DNA from 2 places in the Pseudoalteromonas sp. AWM4_233 genome. Region 1 is predicted to be linked to the other one. Evidence: predicted binding sites of a transcription regulator. Region 1 holds the regulator's gene; the other holds the start of a gene.
The links. The regulator MetJ, encoded in region 1, represses methionine synthesis genes. The targets are predictions, from matches to a motif close to TAGACGTCTAGACGTCTA.
Positions count from the first base shown of each region.

Region 2: a site for MetJ is predicted at 2,698-2,715, ahead of metE (5-methyltetrahydropteroyltriglutamate--homocysteine S-methyltransferase). Genes of this name have one in related genera too.

Region 1 is NZ_JBSWSZ010000001.1:3,370,596-3,378,706, forward strand. It holds gene metL (bifunctional aspartate kinase/homoserine dehydrogenase II) at 1-1,672, opposite strand, end outside; gene metB (cystathionine gamma-synthase) at 1,679-2,902, opposite strand; gene metJ (met regulon transcriptional regulator MetJ) at 3,202-3,525, shown strand; gene ACXAC4_RS15355 (malic enzyme-like NAD(P)-binding protein) at 3,600-4,853, opposite strand; gene rpmE (50S ribosomal protein L31) at 5,452-5,667, opposite strand; gene priA (primosomal protein N') at 5,922-8,093, shown strand; gene ACXAC4_RS15370 (SPOR domain-containing protein) at 8,101-8,111, shown strand, end outside.
Region 2 is NZ_JBSWSZ010000001.1:1,135,743-1,143,853, reverse strand. It holds gene ACXAC4_RS05000 (bifunctional diguanylate cyclase/phosphodiesterase) at 1-336, shown strand, start outside; gene metE (5-methyltetrahydropteroyltriglutamate--homocysteine S-methyltransferase) at 404-2,677, opposite strand; gene ACXAC4_RS04990 (LysR substrate-binding domain-containing protein) at 2,973-3,860, shown strand; gene ACXAC4_RS04985 (YdcF family protein) at 3,930-4,694, shown strand; gene ACXAC4_RS04980 (hypothetical protein) at 4,865-5,227, shown strand; gene ACXAC4_RS04975 (amidohydrolase family protein) at 5,351-8,111, opposite strand, start outside.

The DNA.
Region 1 (8,111 bases):
CAAGTTGCTGACGCAAAGATAAATACCAGTCTTGTTTCGCTGTACCAGCATATTTATTGGCACTGATAAGGTGACAATCACGCTTCACGAATTCTGGGTATAACAAGCTAAAAGACTCACTCGCAGTGATATCAATCACCACTTTATGTTCATAATCTAGCTCTTCAATACGCTCTAGCACTTCACTTTGCTCGTATACTTGCGCTTCATTTTGCCACTGAGTTTGCCAGTTATCTAAATTCAAACCACTGGCTGCAAATAGCATTTGCTGCGAACGTAATAAACCAACGACTTTTAAATCAAATTGCGATTGTAAACGAGCAACCTGAGTTTGACACTGCTCAAGGAAAACCTCACCGACATTACCTAGACCCGCTATGATAACCGCCAGCTCTCGACCTTTGTTCACTAGTTTGTCATGTAATATCGCCAAAACATCGCTGTCAATCGCTTGGTCAGTCAAGAACAGTGCATAATCTTCATCACTATGTGCAAATCTGAGTACCACGTCTTGCTCTGCCAACACTGATTTAGCCTGCAGTTCTAATGCTGAGATATCGGATTTTGGTGCAACCAGTGCAAAGCCTTGTAAGTGGCTTTCAACCAAGGTGAGACGGCCAGCAAAATATTGGCTTACTTGATGTGTGAAAGCACCTGGTAGTAATAAAAACTCTTCGCCATTTTGTACAAAGTGATGAATGCTATGCTGGATAAGCTGACTCACTTCACGCACTTCATTAACACCTAAACGGTCAACACGCACAAGCTCTAAATTATCAAATGACGTAATAAAACGTTTCGCCTTACTGTAACCCGCTTTAACGATTTCAGTACCTGGTGCTTCAGGGTCAAAACTGCTACGAACCTGTAACTTGATGCTGGTATTTTTCAAAGGAGATAAAGTTTTAGCATGCAATACAGGATTACCTAAACGCGCTAGTAAATTTGCTTGTTCACGACACACTTTAGGGTATTTAATTGCATTGCTGACTTTACGCGGGTCGGTGCTGAATACACCTTGCGTATCTGTCCAGATAGAGACTGCTTCTGCATCGCTATAATTTGCTAACAATGTTGCGCTGTAGTCGCTGCCATTGCGTCCCAACGTCACAGTATTGCCTTGGTCGTCAGCGGCAATAAAACCTGTGACCACAAAGATGTGATCGTTATCTAAGGTCGCTAAGCACGCTTGCTTATTTTGTTGATGCACTAACTGACCGTTATGCACAGTAAATAACGTTCTGGCATCAATCGCTTGGGCTTGTAAACCGGACTCTGATAAATAGTTTGCTAGAATGCGCGCAGACCATAATTCACCGTGTGCTAATAGCTCAGCTTCATTTAGAGTTTTACTGTTCGCAGCTTGGGTGATCACTTGTAATTCAGTTAACAGTGTATCGGCCAATTCACGCTGCTTTACCCCCTGGAATAGTGCGTTAATCAGTTCGACTTGATGGTTCTCAACCTGTAATAGAATATCGTTAAAACTTTGATGCTCTTGTTGCTGATAACTCTGCCATAGTTTAACTAGGGTATTGGTTGTTTTACCTGCTGCAGAAACCACAACACAATCGCCCAACTGACACTGGCCAACCACGATCTGTGCGACAGCCTGATAACGCGAGGCCGAGCTTAAGCTCGACCCACCAAATTTATGTACTACTCTTGTCATTTTCTTTTACCAAAGTGCTGGATGGGCAGGTGTTAATTTACAGGCTTTGTTATCAGCAGGCGCAGGCGCTTTACCTGGCTGTGTTTTAGCAAAAGCCGCTTCGAGGTCTGCAAGTAGATCTACTACTTCCTCAATACCGACAGAAATACGAATCAAAGTATCGCCTACACCCGCTTCTAAACGTGCTTTAGGTTCCATGCCTGCATGTGTCATGGTTGCAGGGTGACAAATTAAACTCTCAACACCACCTAAAGACTCAGCCAACGAGAACTCTTTCACTGTTGTTAAGAATGCCGCAGCATCTTCAAGACCACCTGCGATATCAAAACTCACCATACCACCAAACCCTAACTGCTGTTTTTTCGCCAGTTCGTGTTGTGGATGTGATTCAAGACCTGGGTAATACACTTTGCGAACGTACTCAGACTGTTCTAAGTACTTGGCGATAGCTAAGGCATTTTCTTCGTGCTGCTTAAGACGCACTTTAAGAGTTCTTAAACCACGTAATGTCAGATAGCTATCGAATGGTGCACCAGTAATACCAATATTATTTGCCCACCAAGCCAGCTCTTCGCCTAACGCTTGGGTTTTCGCAATCACGGCCCCGCCAACAACATCAGAATGGCCGTTAATGTATTTCGTGGTCGAATGCACCACAATATCAACACCAAACGAAATTGGGTTTTGTAGCGCAGGAGATAAAAACGTATTGTCAGCCCCAACTAATGCGCCCACTGCATGGGCTGCATTCACAACCGCCTCTATGTCTGTAAGACGAAGAATTGGGTTACTCGGTGTTTCAATCCAAACCAGTTTAGGTTTGATCTCTGCAATTTGTGCAAGGCTGTCAGCGCGAGTTAAATCTAAAACTTTTAGTTTTAACAAGCCACGCTTTTCAAGTGATGTGAATAAACGATAACTACCACCATAACAATCATGTGGAATAACTAAGGTATCGTCGTGATTTAAAAGTTGTGTTACTAGGTGGACAGCTGCCATACCGGTCGCTGTGATGATGCCTTTTTCTCCACCCTCAAGCTGCGCTAATGCTTCAGCTAGAATATCGCGATTTGGGTTACCGCTACGGCCGTAATCGTAATCACGCTTAGTATCGAAGTCAGCGAACGAATACGTTGTTGAAAGGTAAAGAGGAGGCACAACCGCACCATGATGTTTATCGGCTTCGATACCATGTCTGACTGCGACTGTTGATTTATTGCGTTGGCTCATATCACCACCTAGTATATGGATGTTTAGACGTCTAAAAGGTTAGATGATCAAATTAGAGAAGTCAAAACATTTATACTGCTAAATGGCTATTTAACTAGAATTTGACTATCTTTTTTAAACCGATAAAATTTCGCCACCTCGTTAACTAATATTGTTAATAAGACTGGGTTTTTGACCATAAATCGGTACATTAACCTTAGTTTGAGTTGGGCGTTAGTCAAACTAGGTCAATTAAAGCCGTCGCAAACGAGCGTAGTCTTATTGGCAGTAATTACTCTAAAGGCATCAGAAAAAATATTATGGCTAAATGGAATGGTGAATATATTCACCCTTATGCAGAGCATGGCAAAAAATCAGAGCAAGTGAAGAAGATCACCGTATCTATTCCTTTAAATGTGTTAAAAGTACTGACTGATGAGCGTACCCGCCGTCAAGTGAACAACTTGCGCCATGCAACAAACAGCGAGTTACTGTGTGAAGCATTTCTGCATGCCTTTACGGGCCAACCGTTGCCGAGCGACGAGGACTTACGTAAAGACAATCCGGAGAAGATCCCTGTTGAAGTGCGTAACATTATGAAAGAGATGGGCTTAGAGATCCCTGAGATTAACGAAGAAGGTTAATCAGCTTTTTTGTTATTACAAAGAAAACATAAAAAAACCTCGCCATTGCGAGGTTTTTTTTAATTTAATCTTGCCTAAGATTCAAATTGTGCCATGTAGTTTTCTGGTAAATCGATTTGTGCAACGCCAGAATCAATCGCAGCTTGTGCTACAGCTTTAGCAATGCGAGGCAATAAACGCGGATCCATTGGCTTAGGAATAATATACTCAGCGCCAAATTCTAACGACTCAACATCGGCCGCTTTAAGCACTTGCTCAGGCACTGGCTCTTTCGCAATACCACGAATGGCTTCTACCGCTGCGATCTTCATTTCATCGTTAATCGCTGTTGCACGCACATCAAGTGCACCACGGAAGATAAACGGGAAACATAAAACATTGTTCACTTGGTTAGGATAATCTGAACGACCTGTCGCCATAATTAAATCGTTACGTGCACCATGTGCAACTTCTGGATTAATTTCAGGGTCAGGATTTGAGCAGGCGAATACTACTGGCTTGTCTGCCATAAGCTTTAGGTCTTCTGGAGAAAGTAAGTCAGGGCCAGATACACCCACAAACACATCTGCTTCTGCAATAACGTCTTGAAGCGTACGCTTATCAGTGTTGTTAGCAAAAAGCTTTTTATATTCGTTTAAGTCATCACGACGCGTATGGATAACGCCTTTACGGTCTAGCATGTAAATGTGCTCACGCTGTGCACCACATTTAATCAGCAGTTCCATACATGCGATTGCTGCAGCACCTGCACCTAAACATACAATGATAGCGTCATGAATGTCTTTGCCTTGTACTTCCAATGCATTCAACATACCCGCAGCAGTTACAATCGCTGTACCATGCTGGTCGTCGTGGAATACAGGAATATCACAACGTTCTATGAGCGCTTTTTCAATCTCAAAACACTCTGGTGCTTTAATATCTTCAAGGTTGATACCACCAAAAGTGTCTGCAATATTCGCAACCGTGTTAATAAAGTCTTCTGTAGTGCGGTGCTTTACTTCAATGTCGATTGAATCTAAGCCTGCAAAACGTTTGAATAGTAGCGCTTTACCTTCCATAACTGGTTTAGAAGCAAGTGGGCCTAAGTTACCTAAACCTAAAATTGCAGTGCCATTACTGATCACCGCAACCATATTGCCTTTACCTGTATATCGGTAAGCATTAGCAGGATCTGCAGCAATTTCTCGAACCGGCTCAGCCACACCTGGGCTGTAGGCCAACGCAAGATCTTTAACTGTTTCGGCTGGTTTAGTTAATTCAACACTGATTTTACCTGGAACGGGATGAGCGTGGTAATGTAAAGCTTGTTCACGAAAGTCTGACATGACGCGATTTTTTCCTGCAAAGAAGTTAAAAGTGAGAGTGAAATAATTCGCAATAACTAAAAGATACTCGCTTTCTAGATATATTCAAGCAATTTCAGGTCTATCCACTTTTTAGCGAAATTTATCTGCAAGATGCCGTAATTTTGCAGATTTTATGAAACATTCTTTTAGCTTTTTTGACATTTTACTGACCTAAAAAAGGGTCAATACGTTTAATAAACCAGCAATTTATACGACTAAAAATGTCACCATACCAAACATAGAAAGAAAACCCAACTTAGCTACATTTACTGCATTTTAGACTCTTTTAAACACATTTAGACAACTTTAAATCTCAATCAAAACCAATTTAAGCAGCCGTACCTTTGAGAAAGCTAAAGTCAATCTCAATAAAAAGTGCAAAGTTATGCATTTAGTTTTTACGCCATTTTCTACGGCTGTGCTATGAAAAGGGTTTGATGTATCAGAAATAATTTTGCAGAAGAACGATCAGATAAGCAATGCTAAGCCAGCTGGAAATAATGAATATTCAGAGGATTAATGAGGTTCAGGCATAAAAAAAGCACCCAAAAGGGTGCCTTTCTCAAACAAGCGATGCTTATTTCTTGCTGCTAAGAGCACCGAAACGCTTGTTGAAGCGATCAACACGACCACCTGTATCAAGGATCTTCTGCTTACCAGTGTAGAACGGGTGACATGCAGAACATACGTCTAGGTGAATGTCTTTACATAGTGTTGAACGAGTTTCGAATTTGTTACCACATGAACAAGTTGCTGTGATTGACTCGTACTTAGGGTGGATACCTTCTTTCATAGTAAACCTCTAGGTTAGGCCGTATCGCTCTCCAAACCCGAAGTTTGGCACCATACGTAGTTATATTCAAATTAGTGGACGCGTATTTTATTGAAGTAGCCAAAGATCTACAAGCAAAAATTGCACAAAAAGTAAATAAATCCCGCGTTCATTACACCTAATCCAATGAACAGCAATTTACCGAGCGTTTTTCACTGGGATTTCAAGGTCTGCTTTAGTACATTATAACCATCTACTGTCATGTTCGAACATTCATGCTATTTGTTGAAGTTGCCCTAAAAGTCCCACTACATAAAACCTTTGATTATAAAATCGCCCCGAATATTACAGTTCAAAAAGGCTGTCGTGTATGGGTGACTTTTGCCAATAGAAAATTGGTCGCCATGGTCGTTGACATCAAGACTCAGTCAGATGTGCCCGAAAATAAAATCAAAGCCATTACCTCTGTCATTGATGAGCTCCCGATTATCAATAATGCTTATCTGACCTTTTTGAAATTTACAGCACGTTATTATTGCCACTCGCTAGGCGAAACAATTTTTACTGCGCTACCAGCATCTTTGCGTCAAGGTGAACACCCAGATAAAACCCTAGTGCCCGATTACACTCTCACTGAGGAAGGAAAAGCATCTCCCAAGCTTCGCGCAAAAAAACAATTAGCACTGATTGAGCATTTAAAAGGCTCGGGCGTCACGAGCCTCACTGAGTTAAAAGCATTAGGATTTACAACACAACAAATTAAACCGCTCAAAGAGAAAGGCTTAATAACAGAAGCCATTAGCCACTGTGAAGCTTGGTCGTCAAACACACTTGAGATTGCAAGCAAACCGCGTCTAAATGAAGAGCAAGCTGCCATTTGTGCCGCTGTGAATCAACAAGTAGGGTATCGCACTTTCTTAATTGAAGGGGTCACGGGTAGTGGTAAAACTGAAGTTTACTTACAATGTCTAGAGAAGGTACTTAATGCCGGTAAACAAGCACTGGTTTTAGTACCAGAAATTGGCCTGACGCCACAAACCGTCAATCGCTTCAGGCGCCGCTTCCCAGATACTCCCATTGATTTATGGCATTCAAATTTAACTGATAATGAGCGCTTACACACTTGGCGGCGCGCTGAGCAAGGTAGTAGCGCGCTAGTTATCGCAACTCGTTCAGGGATTTTCTTACCTTTTAAAAGCCTAGGCATGGTCGTGGTAGATGAAGAGCATGACGGATCTTTTAAGCAACAAGATGGACTGCGTTATCATGCTCGAGACTTGGCCGTTTACCGCTGTGCGACACAACAAATACCACTTTTATTAGGCACTGCAACCCCCGCACTCGAAACCCTACACAATGCACTCAGTGACAAATACCAATTAGTGTCGCTGACTAAGCGTGCACAAACCAAAGTTGATAACGCCTACTTGTTGGTTGATATGAAAGGCCAGCCGCATCAAAATGGTTTTGCACCAACCACTTTACAGCATATTGAACGTACGCTTGCACGTGGCAAGCAAGTGATGGTGTTTTTAAACCGACGGGGTTATGCACCTACTTTAATGTGTCATGAGTGTGGCTGGCTCAGCGAATGTCACCGCTGTAGTGCCAGTGCCACCTACCATAAAGGCATGTCTCGTTTAGTCTGCCATCACTGTGGTGAGCAAAGCTATGTGCCACCCCAATGTGTTGACTGTGGCAGTACCAATATTTTGCCCGTGGGTTTGGGCACTGAACAGGTTGAACAGTTTTTAGAAGCACAGTTTCCCGACACACCAATGAGCCGTATAGATCGAGATTCAACCCGCCGTAAAGGCGCACTCGAAGAAGCCCTCAATGAAATTAATGAAGGTGGCGCACGTATTCTGGTTGGCACTCAAATGCTGGCGAAAGGTCACCATTTTGCCGATGTCAGCCTAGTGGTTATCTTAGATGTCGACAGTGGTTTATATAGTAGTGACTTTAGAGCCACGGAACATATGGCTCAGTTAATCACTCAAGTTGCTGGACGCGCTGGGCGCAGTGGCGAACCCGGCACGGTATTATTACAAACTCATTATTGCGAACACCCGCTATTACAAGATCTAGTTAATAATGGCTACGGCGACTTTGCCCGTTATGCACTCAAAGAGCGTGAAGAAGTTGCATTACCACCATTTTCTTTCTTAGCTTTAATACGCGCCGAAGCTAACAATGCCAAATTAGTCATCGACTTTTTATCGGATCTGGTTCCTGCAAGCCCATTCTCTGGTATACAATTGCTCGGACCAATTCCCGCGCCGATGGAGCGTGTGGCAGGAAAATATCGATATCAATTACATATTCAAGCGCAGGACCGTGCAATTCTACATAGTTACTTAACTCAGTTATTAACCTATGTAGATAAGCATCCATTAGCAAACCGACTGCGCTGGAGTATAGACATAGATCCTATGGATACTTATTAAGTAACTTATGGCACAACA
Region 2 (8,111 bases), 2.2 Mb from region 1:
CCACTCGGTGTAAAACTTTATCTAGATGATTTTGGTACGGGCTATTCGGCGCTAGGTTATCTTCATCAGTTACCGATCCATGTACTGAAAATAGATAAGAGCTTTGTGGATCAATTAACACAAAAAGAGAACCCCTTGGTAGATGCTATTTTATCTCTAGCCCACTCTTTAAGGTTAACTGTGGTTGCTGAAGGTATTGAGAACCCAAAACAATGGGCGCTACTAAAACGTAAAGGTTGCCAATTTGGTCAAGGCTATATTGTGTCAAAGCCACTGCCAGCAGATAAAGCCATGGAATTGTTACTCAAACATACAGAGATGGTGCTACCGATTTAAAAGTGATCTTCCACTAAAATCAATAAAAAAACCTGCATTAAGCAGGTTTTTTATCTTCTAGCTAATTTTATCCTAGTTCCTTTCTTAGCTCTTTGGTCGCTTTCACCATATTATCAAGTGCAGTTCTGGTTTCTTCCCACCCACGAGTTTTTAGACCGCAATCAGGATTCACCCACAAACGTTCAACTGGGATCTTCTTGGCGGCTTTATGGATCAAGGATTTGATCCAAGCAATGTCTGGCACGTTTGGGCTATGAATATCATACACTCCGGGACCAATCTCATTTGGGTAAGCAAAATCTTCAAAAGCATTAAGTAGTTCCATGTTCGACCGAGATGTTTCTATGGTGATCACATCAGCATCCATATCGGCGATTGCACCAATAATGTCGTTGAACTCTGCATAACACATGTGCGTATGAATTTGCGTTTCATCTTTAACCCCCGATGCCGACACTCTAAATGCATATGCAGCCCAATCAAGGTAACTTTGCCATTCACTTGCCTTTAATGGCATGCCTTCTCGAAATGCTGGTTCGTCAATTTGTATGATATCAATTCCCGCGTTTTGTAAATCGACGACTTCATCTCGAAGTGCTAATGCGATTTGATTTGCAATGCTTGGCTTGTCGAGATCATCTCTAACAAATGACCAAAATAAAATGGTGACAGGCCCTGTAAGCATACCTTTCATTTTCTTAGTGGTTTGCGCTTGCGCATATTGCGTCCAGTTCACAGTCATTGGCTTTTCTCGAGATACATCGCCCCAGATAATAGGCGGTTTAACACAGCGAGAACCATAGCTTTGCACCCAACCAAATTGCGTCAATGCAAATCCTTCGAGCTGCTCACCAAAATACTCAACCATATCATTACGCTCAGCCTCACCATGCACTAGCACATCGATATCAAGCGCTTCTTGCTCTTCAACCGCATAACGGATCTCCGCTTGCATTTGGTTTTCGTACTCTGCGGCTGAAATAACACCGGCTTTACACTCTTTTCGTGCTTGGCGAATGGCTTGCGTCTGTGGAAAAGAGCCTATGGTTGTAGTTGGTAATAAAGGCAGTCCTAATACGGCTTGTTGCTTTTTAACACGTTTGGCAAATTCACTTTGTCGCTTTGCGTGCTCGGCAGTAAGTGATGCCACTTTTTCTTGAACCACAATGTTATTTACGCGCTTAGAACTCGCTCTGGCTTTTACGGACGCAGAATATAAATCTAAAGTTGTTAGTGCTTTATTCCCAATGGTCGTCTTAAGTAGCTTAAGTTCTTGTGCCTTTTGTTTTGCGAACGCCAACCAAGAACGTAATTCAACATCAAGCTTTTCTTCTTGATCTAAATCTACTGGGCTATGGAGTAATGAACATGACGGTGCTAACCATAAATTATCACCACGACTTTGTGCTATGGGCTCGATTTGATCATAAATAGAAGACAGGTCTGCTCGCCAAATATTACGGCCATTGATAACCCCCAAAGATAAAACTTGGTCGTCATTTAAAAGCTGGTTTAACTTTGCAAGATCTTGCTCACCTGCCACACAATCAAAATGCACGCCTGCAACAGGATATTGCTGAATATCTTCATAGTAATCTTTTACTGAATCAAAATAACTGGCGAGTAAGATCTTTACACCTTGTTTGTTAAGTGCTGCTAAGGAAGTATCTAATGCACTGCGATACTCATCTGACAGCTCAAGGGCAAGTATTGGCTCATCAATCTGTACCCATTCAACGCCAAGTTCAGACAGCTTTTGTAATACTTGCTGATAAACCGGTAGTAACCTCTCCAGAAGCAAAAGCTTATTAAACGGCTCATCTGCACATTTGGCTAAATACAAATAAGTTATAGGTCCTACCAAAACAGGTTTAACTTTATAACCAAGACTGTGTGCTTCAACGACTTCTTCAAACAATGCTTGCCAGCTAAGTTCAAAAGTTTGCTCTTCAGAAAGCTCGGGTACTATATAGTGGTAGTTGGTATTAAACCACTTAGTCATTTCACTCGCAGCACAAGCACAACCACTTGGCGCTTTACCTCGACCTACTCTGAATAATGTATCTAGGTCAACACTACCATCAGTATTTAAATGACGCTTTGGTGTAGCCCCTACTAATAAACTGGTATTGAGTACATGGTCATACCATGCAAAATCGCCAACCGGGAGTAATTCAATGCCCGCTTCAGCCTGTATCGCCCAATTCTCGGCTCTGATAACTTTGCCTTTCTCTAGTAACTCGGCCTGAGTGAGCTCGCCTCGCCAATACGCTTCGACTGCAAATTTGAGTTCACGTTTTTTGCCAACTCTAGGAAAACCTAAATTATGAATATGCGCCATGCTCTTTCCTTAAAATTATACGGATGTTTAGATGGCTAAAAGTATTAACATGAGATAGGATGAAGACAATTGATGGTTTTTCAGTTTTAACATGAACAAAATTAATCAAATAAAATTGTAAAAAATATGATCAAAACATGACAACGCTGTCAAAAATAGTGTTATAGTGATTTTGCTAATTAAACACAGTTTTATGCTGTTTTTATAAACTAGCAAACACGGAAATTAAAGTTATGCAGTTCAGGAATAGGTGAACTCTGAATTTTGCTCACTCTAAGAATGAGATTTATTGAAGATGATAGATATTAAACATTTAAAAACCATTTCAACGCTTAAAGAAACCGGCTCGCTCGTTAATACAGCCCGTGAACTGTTTTTAACTCAATCAGCTTTATCTCATCAAATTAAAGACTTAGAGAATAAATTGGACTGTCAGCTGTTCGAAAGAAAAACACAACCGGTGCGTTTTACCCCACAAGGTATGCTACTACTAGAATTGGCCAACGAAGTGTTACCAAGAGTAGAAGCAACCAAGTGTCGATTAAAAGAAAGCCTCAATCAGCCAATTTCTCAACTGCGCTTAAGTGTTGAATGTCACGCATGTTTCCATTGGTTACTGCCGACAATCAAAGAATTTAACAATTTCTGGCCTGACATCCATGTAGATTATGAGCGCGGGTTTAGCTACGACGCTATTCCTGAGCTACTCAACGATGATTTAGACCTAGTGTTAACTTCTGACATTCGTGAAGCCGATAAGCTGGAATACGCACATCTTTTTGATTTTAAGTTGAAGCTGATTGTATCGCCTGATCATGAACTGGCTAAAAAAGCCTACGTCACAGCGCTAGACTTAAAAGACGAAACCATTATTTCGTACCCTATTCCAAAAGAGCGCCAAGATATTTTTAAGCATTTTATTCAAAATGCACGCTTTGACGGTACATTAAAAACGGTGGATCAAGGATTACTTATTTTCCAGTTAGTCAGTGCCGGTATGGGTGTTGCCGCTCTTCCTGATTGGTTAGTAACACCTTATGAAAGCCAAGGGTTAATTAAGTCTATTCCGCTGGGCGCACTGGGTTTAAATCGTCCGATGTATTTAGCAATGAAGAAAAATATGAAAGACAACCCTGTCTATCGTCACTTCTTAAATACGTGTAAGCAAAGTAACGGACGATAACCACAGAAATCATCTGGTTGTCTTACTGATTCTATTTTAAACTAGCCCAAACTCTCTTTGGGCTTTTTTATGTTTGAAATCAAAAAGATCATCGGCGGCCTCTTGATGCCCTTGCCACTCACCTTAATTATCTTGTCACTGTGTTTATTATTTATCGCAAAGCAGAATAAAAAGTCATACTTAATTGCTTGGCTTTGTGTTTTTGCTACTTGGTTTATAAGTACACCTTACGGCGCAAATCTGTTGATTGAACCTGTTGAAAAGACACAAGCGCCTTTTGATATTAAAAAACACAAAAAGCTCGACTATATTGTTGTACTTGGCTGTGATGTCTATGCCAACAGCCGTCTGCCAGCAAATGGCCAACTTGGTGGCTGCGCGTTATCACGTTTAGTTGAAGGGCTTCGTCTGGCAAATGCATACCCACAAGCCAAACTGATTGTCTCAGGGTATGGCTTTGGTAAAACCACAGGCGCTGATTTAATGGCAGAGACTGCTACAAGTTTAGGTATTGCCAAGCACCGAGTGTCGACCAACCCAACAGCTAAAGACACAGCCGATGAAGCAAAACTACTTGCACCAAAATTAGTCGATAGAAAAGTTGCACTCGTCACCTCAGCAAGTCACATGGCCAGAGCCAGTGATTTATTTTATGTGCAAGGGGTGGATGTGTTTAAAGCTCCAGTGCAATTTTATACTTATACAAATACCTCTACTTATAAGCTTTTTATTCCAAATTCAGGGGTATTAAAAGCGGTTACCAGCCACTGGCATGAAGTCATAGGTAAATCATGGATTGCGTTAAGACGATTCATTAACCCTGAAGCTTTATGAATCAGTGCTTAAAAATACGTTAAAATGCTTACTTTTACAGCGCTTTATCGCAATTTAGATGGCTAAAAGTAGAGAAATGGCGCAAAAAATTGAAAATTAGCCCAATTTTCGGTATAAATGCGCCTTTAAATTAAACCCGCGTATCCGCGTATTAACGACTAGGATCTACGATGAGTAAACTTGATAAAACTGAAGTATTAAGCGCTTTTGAAGCTGCATATGAAGCTGCCCATGGTAAAAAGCCAGAAATCACAACTAAACCTGGCTGGTACAGCATTGATGGTGGCAAAAACATGCGCCTTGCAGATGTTGCAGCACTAACAGAAGAGCTTACTTCTGGTTCTGCGGCTCCTAGCCAAGAAGCGGCTCCTGCTAAAAAAGAAGCAAAAAAACCAGCAGCGCCTGCGAAAACTAAAAAAGCAGCATTTACTGTTGTTAAAGCTAACGAAGAAGGCTACACACCAGAAGAGTTCTGGATTATCCGTCTTGCTGAAAAAGAGCATGACTGTCGCCTTCCACGTGGTGTGGTTTAATCCCCACTCACAGTTAGACATAAAAAAACCGCTTTACCGCGGTTTTTTTATGTCTGGATTTTAATATTGTCAGATTAAAATCAAGCAGGAGTGAGACCTAAACCTCACTCACCAGTCAAAAAATTACTCTTCGAAGAATAACTTCTCGCGTTTTTTAGCACCGACTTCTTGCATTGTAGACGCATCAAATAAACGACCATTGATCATGGTATGACTGATCTTGTCCGTATCTCTGATGTTATCTAGTGGGTTTTTATCTAGTACGATTAAGTCAGCTAATTTGCCCGCCTCAATTGAACCAATGTGTTCATCAAGACCAATATGCTTAGCCGGATCAATCGTAGCTGCACGCAATGCTTCATGTGGCGTCATGCCACCTTGTGCAAACATCCAGATTTCCCAGTGTGCCGCTAGGCCTTCACGCTGACCATGTGCTCCTAGATTCACAAGTGCACCTAAATCTTGTAATTCAGCAGACACACGCGCGTTGTTGAAGTGATTATAGTGGTGATCTGGTGACTTAATACGACGCATTGAACGTGGTAGTAATTGGTTCTTAGGCACAAACTTACTTAATCTTGGGTGAGCCCACACATCGGTTTTATCGTACCAGTAGTTTTCACCCCAAATACCGCCATAAGCCACACCTAACGTTGGTGTATAACCTACATCAGTCTGCGACCATAACTGCTTAATGTCATCATAGATATGCGAGACAGGTAACGAGTGCTCAATACCAGTATGACCATCAACGACCATAGTGAGGTTGTGTTGTAACAATGAACCACCCTCAGGCACAACCATCATGCCTAACTGACGACCCGCTTCAACTACTTGCTGACGCTGTTCACGACGCGGTTGGTTATAAGACTTCACACTAAAGGCACCGACTTTTTGTAAACGCTCTAAGTGGAACTTAGCATCGTCTAATGAATCTACGTGAGATGTATAACCCGGCATATTCGCACCGTACAAAATTGTGCCGGTTGAGAAAATACGTGGTCCAACAATTTTACCTGCTTTTTGCATTTCGCTGGCTGCAAAGATCTCTGTGGTATCGTTAGATGGATCGTGAATGGTTGTTACACCTAAAGATAAGCCCGCAAAGTTCTTCCAGTTTTGCTCTGGAATGATCTCGTTACTGCCTTGCGCACCGTGCGCGTGTACATCCACCAGCCCAGGTAAAATAGTTTTGCCTGTTACATCAATCACTTTTGCGCCCTTTGGAATACGCACATCAGCTTGTGAACCCACGGCTTTGATGTGCTTGCCATCTGTCAGCACCACACCATTTTCGATAACTTGCTCACCTTTCATGGTGACAATCGTTGCGCCAGTTAACGCTATCATGCCTTTTGGCTCGGCCATTTTCTGCTTGAAACCAATGTTTGTGCCACTGGCCACTTTAAAGTCAGCATCTTCAGCTTTATTGATATCAAACATGCCTGCAAGTGACGCATGATAAAGCTCAGGTCCTAGACTCCAATATAGTTTATCGCCTTTAGCACTCCATGAAATGCCCTCCCCCGCTCTGACAGATAACTGCTCAACAGGGAATTGTTTATCGCTTGGAGAGATATTAATGGTTTTGCCACTTTCTACAAATGGCGTCACAAATACCTTAAAACGTTCAGCAAATGCGAGATATTTACCATCCGGAGATACGCGGTATTCAGTCGCATGTTTTGATTCGTATAAAACCTGTGTTTTCTTCGTCTCTAGGTTTACTGCGCGCAATTGCGGTTTAGGCCACCCAGCCATTACAAAAATACGGTCGTTTCTGTCAGCAAACTGAGGTTGGAACCCAGACTCAGTGATGAGCTCGGACTCACCACCTTTACTTGAAACTTTGTAAATACCCGACTTTAAAGACCACTCAGGCGTTAAAATCGAACTGCCTGAAGTTTTACGGTACACCACAGTATCGCCATCAGGGCTAAATGTGGGCTCTACATATTTACCCGGCTGTTTAGTAACGGCTTTACCACGACCTGAGCGCGCTGATACAACACGTACCGAGCCCTGCTCTTTGTCATCCCAAGTGACATAAACAATCTTTTTGCCATCTCGAGAAAATTGTGGGAAGAATTCAAAATGATCTTTTTGCTTAGTCAAACGCTTAATTTTGCCAGACTCAAGATCTCTTTTGTAAATATGACCCATGGCTTCAAAAATGGCCGTTTCACCGTCAGGAGAGACTTGTACGTTACGAAGCATTTTCACATCAAATTCAGGCTCATCAATGTCCTGTGCAAAACGTAATGCCTTTTGAAGCTTTTTGGTGGTTTCTACTTTAAAAGTAATTTCTTCAACTGACTTGTCTTTCACTGCCAGCTTATGAATTTTACCACCTGCCCAGAATACCAAATGTTTTTGATCTGGTGTCCATGCAATGGTTGGATATACACCGTGAATGGCCCAAGTCTCTTGCATATCACGCTCAAGCTCACCATAAAGCTTAGTATGCTCACCTGACTCTAAGTCATATAAATAAAGGCTTGATTGAAAATCGTCACGTTTAATATATGCCAGTGTTTTACCATCTGGTGACGGGGTTGGACGAATGGCACCGCCCATACCCGATAAGATCACCTCGATCTCACCTGTTTCTCTGTCTAAACGCTTAATTTTATAAATGCCTGCCACTGAATCTTTTGAGTAGTGGAAAGTTTTTCCCGGTGTGGCATCTTGTGAGAAATATACATAACGTCCATCTGGCGAGAACGCAGGTTCGCCTAAATCTTTTTGCTCATTTGGACGCTTAGTGAGTTGAACACCATTGCCACCGCTTTTGTGGTACATCCAAACTTCACCTGCACCTAAAGAGCGAGTACCGGTAAAGTGCTTACGTGCCACAATAAAGTTACCATCTGGACTCCAGGCA